Regions from separate parts of the Streptomyces sp. NPDC006733 genome, predicted to be linked through region 1. Evidence: riboswitches for the same ligand, from Rfam matches in the RefSeq annotation. Region 1 holds a riboswitch; the other holds the start of a gene.
What was found. Region 1 has a riboswitch for glycine ahead of gcvP (aminomethyl-transferring glycine dehydrogenase). Riboswitches for the same ligand answer to the same signal wherever they lie in the genome.
Positions count from the first base shown of each region.

Region 1 (3,396 bases):
GAGCGGCAGCTGCTGGACCCGATGCCGGTCCGGGTGCTGCCGGGCGTCGGGCCCGCGACGGGCGAGCACCTGCGCCGCGCCGGGATCGGCACGGTCGGGGAGGTGGCACTGGCCGGCGAGTCGGAGCTGGTGCAGCTGCTGGGCAAGGCGCACGGCGCGTCGATCTACGCCATGGCGCTGGGCCTGGACAGCCGCCCCGTGGTCGCGGACCGCGACGCGAAGTCCGTCTCGGTGGAGGACACCTTCGACGTGGACCTCACCGACCGCTTCCGGGTGCGCTCGGAGCTGGACCGGCTGGCGGACCGCTGCGTGCGGCGGCTGCGGGAGGCCGGACGGTCCGGCCGGACGGTGGTGATCAAGGTGCGCAGCTACGACTTCAGCACCCTGACCCGGTCCGAGACGCTGCGGGCGCCCACCGACGACCCCGGAGTGGTGCGGGAGACCGCACGGCGGCTGCTGGAGGCAGTGGACACGGCGAACGGCGTCCGGCTGCTGGGCGTGGGCGTCACCGGCCTCGCCGACTTCACCCAGGAGGACCTGTTCGCGCAGGCCGCCGAGCTGGAGGCGGAGCAGGTGGCGGAGGCCGCCGCGGTGCGCGCCGCGGAGGAGCTCGCGGAGCGGGAGGCGGCGGATCCGGCCGCCCCGCCGGCCCCGGCGGCGGAGCCGGCGCGGACCGTGCGGTGGATGCCGGGGCAGGACGTGCACCACGCGGAACTGGGCGCCGGGTGGGTGCAGGGCAGCGGCGTCGGGCGGGTGACCGTGCGCTTCGAGCGGCCGACGGACGCCGTGCCGGGCCGGGTGCGGACGTTCGCGGTGGAGGACCCGGCCCTGGAAGCGGCCGACCCGCTTCCGCTGGTGCCCTGACCTGACTCAGTCGTCGCCGGCCAGCCGCCCGAAGTCGCGGTCGCCGCCGTGCGGCGCCTCGGACTGCGCGGTCGGCACGTCCATGCCGTAGTGGTGGTAGAGCTGGATCTCCTGCTCGGGGGAGAGGTGGCGGCCGACCCCGAAATCGGGGGCGTCCTTGATGAGGGCCTTGGGGAAGGGCACCCGCAGCTGCCCGTCCACCACCTCGCTCGGCTCCAGCGGCACGAACGCGTCGCGGCTGAAGAGCCCGGTGCGCACCGCCGCCCACTCGGGCTCGCCGGTGGCGTCGTCGAGGTACACCTCGTCGACGGTGCCGATCTTCGCTCCGTCGCTGTCCAGGGCCCGGCGGCCGATGAGGCTGCGCGGATCGATGTCGGTCTGCAACGGTCCCTCCAACAGATCGGTGCTGATCGCCTGCTCCCACCAAAAGCCACATCGGGGGCGGTGTCGACTCGAGGGATCCGCGAGGAATCCACCCCTGACCCCGCTGGTAGGCTGAATGGCGGCTGCAGACCCCATGCGGGAGAGTCCTCCGAGATCGTGTCGGAGGCGCCGAAGGAGCAAATCCTCCCCGGAATCTCTCAGGCAACCGGTACCGCATGGATGAGGTCACTCTGGAAAGCAGAGTGGGCGCCGGGCATGACCCATGCCCGGGGCGCGCTCTCACCGACGGTGAAAGTCGTGCTTTAGCGGGCACGGCGAAGCTCTCAGGTTGTGATGACAGAGGGGGAGGCCGTTCGGGTGCCCGCGCCGCGGCACCCCTCGCAGGTCGTGTCAGACCAGGAGGCCTCCGTAGATGACTGCCCACCGCATCCCACTCACCGAGCTCGAGAGCGGCATCCCGTTCGAACAGCGCCACATCGGCCCCGACGCCGGTGCCCAGGCCAAGATGCTGGCTCACGTCGGTTACGGCTCCCTGGACGAACTCACCGCCGCCGCCGTGCCGGACACCATCAAGAGCGTCGAGTCGCTGCGGCTGCCCGCGGGACGCACCGAGGCCGCGGTACTGGCCGAACTGCGGGACCTCGCCGACCGCAACCAGGTGCTGGCCCCGATGATCGGCCTGGGCTACTACGGGACGTTCACCCCGCCCGTGATCCTGCGCAACGTGATGGAGAACCCGTCCTGGTACACGGCGTACACGCCGTACCAGCCGGAGATCTCGCAGGGCCGCCTCGAGGCGCTGCTGAACTTCCAGACGGTCGTCGCCGACCTCACCGGGCTGCCGACCTCCGGCGCCTCGCTGCTGGACGAGGGCACCGCCGCCGCCGAGGCGATGTCGCTGGCCCGCCGGGTCGGCAAGGTCAAGCAGGGCGTCTTCCTGGTCGACGCCGACTGCTTCCCGCAGACCGTCGCGGTCATCGAGACCCGCGCGGAGCCGACCGGCGTCGAGGTCGTGGTCGCCGACCTGACCGACGGCATCCCGGACGAGATCGCCGAGCGCGGCGTCTTCGGTGTGCTCCTGCAGTACCCCGGCGCCTCCGGCGCGGTCCGCGACCTGCGGCCGGTCATCGAGCGGGCGCACGCGCTGGGCGCGATCGTGACGGTCTCCGCCGACCTGCTCGCCCTGACGCTGCTCACCTCGCCCGGCGAGCTCGGCGCGGACATCGCGGTGGGCACCACCCAGCGCTTCGGCGTCCCGATGGCCTTCGGCGGCCCGCACGCCGGCTACATGGCCGTCCGGGAGAAGTTCGCCCGCAGCCTGCCGGGACGCCTGGTGGGCGTCTCCGTGGACGCGGACGGCAACAAGGCGTACCGGCTGGCCCTGCAGACCCGCGAGCAGCACATCCGCCGTGAGAAGGCCACCAGCAACATCTGCACCGCCCAGGTGCTGCTCGCCGTCATGGCGGGCATGTACGCGGTCTACCACGGCCCGGACGGCCTGGCCCAGATCGCCCGGCGCACCCACCGCTACGCCGCCATCCTCGCCGAGGGCCTGCGGGCCGGCGGCGTCGAGGTCGTGCACGGCGGGTACTTCGACACCGTGACCGCCCGGGTGCCCGGCCGCGCCGCCGAGGTCGCCGCCGCGGCCCGCGCCGCGGGCGTCAACCTGTGGGAGCGCGACGCCGACCTGCTCGGGATCTCCTGCGACGAGACCACCGGGCGCGAGCAGCTCGCCGCCGTCTGGGGCGCCTTCGGGGTGACCGGTGACGTCGAGGCGCTCGACGCCGCCGTCCCGGACGCCCTGCCCGCCGGCCTGCTGCGCGAGGACACGTACCTGGCGCACCCGGTGTTCCACCAGCACCGCTCCGAGACCGCGATGCTGCGCTACCTGCGCCGGCTCTCGGACCGCGACTACGCGCTCGACCGCGGCATGATCCCGCTGGGCTCGTGCACGATGAAGCTCAACGCCACCACCGAGATGGAACCGGTCACCTGGCCCGAGTTCGCCGAGCTGCACCCGTTCGCGCCGGTGGAGCAGGCCGCGGGCTACCTGACGCTGATCCACCAGTTGGAGGAGCAGCTCGCCGAGGTCACCGGCTACGACAAGGTCTCCATCCAGCCCAACGCCGGCTCCCAGGGCGAGTTGGC
Region 1 covers NZ_JBEYJD010000036.1:9,295-12,690, forward strand. The annotation lists gene ABZ721_RS28450 (DNA polymerase IV) at 1-864, shown strand, start outside; gene ABZ721_RS28455 (PRC-barrel domain-containing protein) at 871-1,248, opposite strand; glycine riboswitch at 1,375-1,472, shown strand; gene gcvP (aminomethyl-transferring glycine dehydrogenase) at 1,661-3,396, shown strand, end outside.

Region 2 (3,396 bases), on a different contig from region 1:
GCCGGACCCGGCCGCCGGTCGGCGTGCGCGGGTCGCGGTCGGACCGGCAGAGGTCCTGGACGACGGGGGGCGGCAGCGGGACGCCGGCCGTGCCGCCGGGATTGAGGGCGATGCCGACCTCCGGGGGCAGTCCCCGGGCGAACTCCCGGGCCGGTGCGACGGTGCAGGCCATCCCCTGGGCGGCCCGCAGGAACTGCTGCTCGGAGGTGAACACCGGTATGTACAGGGTGCCGTCGATCTCGAAGGACGGCAGGTCCAGGTCCCGGCTGTCGGGACCGCCGCCGTTGGGCAGCGGCACCCACAGCTGGGAGCGGCCGAGCACCTCGAGGAACCGGGCGTTCGCCCCGGGGGCGCCGGCGCTCGCGTCCAGCACGGCCTCGAGCTCGTTGGCGGGCCAGGGGTCGGCCGGTTCGGGGGCGCCCCAGGCGCCGGCCGGGGGTGGGGGTAGCTGCGTGTTCACTGCGCTGTGCCTCGCGGGGTAGAGCCTGGAGGGTCTGCCGGGTGCGGCCGGGGGCGGCACCTGCGACGCCTTCCGCCCTGCCGAAACCCTAGCGGCTGCCGGGTCGCGGACTGCCACGATCCGCGGCAACGGGCTCCGCGGCAGCGGACTGCGCGGTCACGGGCTCCGCCGGTGCCCGGGGGGCCGGCAGGGCGCCGCCGAAGACGATCCGCCGCACCGCGCCGGCCGCGGACCGGTCCAGCAGCAGCGCCGAGACGCAACCGTCGGGCCGGCCGCCGGGCCCGGCCAGCGCCACCAGCCGGCGGGCGGCCCTGCGGTGCCGGGCCATCGCGTACCCGGACACCGTCCGGCCGCGCGCGAGCTGCCCGGCGCGGGCCGCGTCCTCGGGGACGTCCAGCACGAGCAGGTGCAGGCCGCGGCCGCGGCGCCGGGCGTCGCGGGCCAGCCAGTGCCGGACCCAGGCCAGCGAGCCGCAGTCGTGCACGACGAGGCTGGCGCCGGTGCGCAGGGCGCGGCGCAGCCGGGCGTAGTGGTCGAGCCGCACCAGCGGGCGGTACGCCGCGTACGGGAGCAGGGCCGGCATCAGGGCCTCCCAGCGCAGCCGTACGTCCTGCGAGTCGATGCGGCGGACCGCCCCGTACCCGCCGCTCCCGGTCGCCTCCCGCTCGACGACCGCGCGCCGCATGAGGGTGCTCTTGCCGCTGCCCGGCAGCCCCGATACGACCAGCACGTCCCCCGCCGGATAGCGCAGCGTCGTCCCGGCCGCCCGTCCGTTCCCCTGCACGGCCCCCGCCTCCCCCTGTTCCGCCCCGCCCGGGCCCGGTGGAGCCCGGCCACTGGCGGTAAAGAGAGGGTAATGGCTCATAAAGGGATTCCCCAGAGGCCCGGTCGCTTCGGACGCGTGCAATGATGAGCGCCACAACTTGCATACTGGCCGTTCGAGGCCGCGCGGGAGAGTCCCTGCCATCATGAGCAGGGCGCCGAAGGAGCAAGTCCTCCCTTGAATCTCTCAGGCACAGTCACCGCGCGGGCGAGGCACATCTGAAAAGCGGACAGGTCCGTTCACGACCCGTCCCACCCAAGGTGCAAGCCGGGGCCCCAGGGCCGCGGTGAACCTCTCAGGTTCCGATGACAGATGGGGAGGCCCCTTCCTTCGGGGTTTCACCGTCATTTGTCCTTGCCATGAGAGCCTCACCACGCCTGCACCGGGAGCCCGCCTGATGAGCCAGCCGCCCCACGACGCCCCGCGCCGTACCGCGCTCGACACCCTGCACCGCGCGCTGGGCGCGACGATGACCGACTTCGCGGGCTGGGACATGCCGCTGCGGTACGCCAGCGAGCGCGACGAGCACACCGCCGTCCGCACCCGCGCCGGTCTGTTCGACCTCTCGCACATGGGCGAGATCACCCTCACGGGACCGCAGGCGGGCGAGGCGCTGGACTTCGCGCTCGTCGGCCACATCTCCGCGCTGGCCGTCGGCCGGGCCCGCTACACGATGATCTGCGCCGAGGACGGCGGCATCGTGGACGACCTGATCGTCTACCGGCTGGGCGACGAGGAGTTCATGGTCGTCGCCAACGCCGGCAACGCCCAGGTCGTGCTGGACGCCGTCACCGAGCGCGCCGCGGCCTTCGACGCCGTGGTCCGCGACGACCGCGACGCGTACGCGCTGATCGCCGTCCAGGGCCCCGAGTCCCCCGGCATCATGAAGGGCCTGACCGACGCCGACCTGGACGGGCTGAAGTACTACGCGGGCCTGCCCGGCACCGTCGCGGGCGTCCCCGCCCTGATCGCCCGCACCGGCTACACCGGCGAGGACGGCTTCGAGCTCTTCGTGGCCCCCGGGCACGCCGAGGAGCTGTGGAAGGCGATCACCGAGGCGGGCGCCGGCGTCGGCCTCATCCCGTGCGGCCTGTCCTGCCGCGACACGCTGCGCCTGGAGGCCGGCATGCCGCTCTACGGGCACGAGCTGACCACCGCCACCACCCCGTTCGACGCCGGTCTCGGCCGCGTCGTGAAGTTCGACAAGCCGGGCGACTTCGTCGGCCGGGCGGCGCTCACCGCCGCCGCCGAGCGGGCCGGGGCGCAGCCGCCGCGCAAGCTCGTCGGGCTGGTCGCCGAGGGCCGCCGCGTGCCGCGCGCCGGGTACCCCGTGACCGCCGCCGGCGGCACCGTGATCGGCGAGGTCACCTCCGGTGCGCCCTCCCCGACCCTCGGACAGCCGATCGCCATCGCCTACGTCGACGCGGAGTACGCCGCGCCCGGCACGCAGGGCGTGGCCGTCGACATCCGCGGCGCTCAAGAGCCGCACAAGGTGGTTGCGCTGCCCTTCTACAAGCGCCGGCGCTGACCGACCCCGCCCACCCCCTGCGCGAGCACACCTTCACATCCGGGAGAATTTGGTTATGAGCAACCCCCAGCAGCTGCGCTACAGCAAGGAGCACGAGTGGCTCTCCGCCTCTGAGGCAGGAGTGTCCACCGTGGGCATCACCTCGCACGCCGCCGACGCGCTCGGCGACGTCGTCTTCGTCCAGCTCCCCGAGGTCGGAGCCGCCGTCACCGCCGGCGAGACCTGCGGTGAGCTGGAGTCGACCAAGTCGGTCAGCGACCTGTACTCCCCCGTCACCGGTGAGGTCACGGAGATCAACCAGGACGTCGTCGACGACCCCTCCCTCGTGAACTCGGCCCCCTTCGAGGGCGGCTGGCTGTTCAAGGTGAGGACGTCGGAGGAGCCCTCGGACCTGCTCTCCGCCGAGGAGTACTCCGCCTTCTCCGGCAGCTGAGCCCTCCCGGACCCCGCTCCGTGATCCCGACCTCGACCAGGAAGATCCCATGTCGCTCCTGAACAGCTCCCTTCATGAGTTCGACCCGGACGTCGCCGCCGCCGTCGACGCCGAGCTGCACCGCCAGCAGTCCACCCTCGAGATGATCGCGT
Region 2 covers NZ_JBEYJD010000047.1:56,807-60,202, forward strand. The annotation lists gene ABZ721_RS32700 (enhanced serine sensitivity protein SseB C-terminal domain-containing protein) at 1-373, opposite strand, end outside; gene ABZ721_RS32705 (AAA family ATPase) at 549-1,244, opposite strand; glycine riboswitch at 1,400-1,495, shown strand; gene gcvT (glycine cleavage system aminomethyltransferase GcvT) at 1,681-2,811, shown strand; gene gcvH (glycine cleavage system protein GcvH) at 2,867-3,244, shown strand; gene glyA (serine hydroxymethyltransferase) at 3,294-3,396, shown strand, end outside.
Region 2: another riboswitch for glycine. It lies ahead of gcvT (glycine cleavage system aminomethyltransferase GcvT); the one in region 1 lies ahead of gcvP (aminomethyl-transferring glycine dehydrogenase).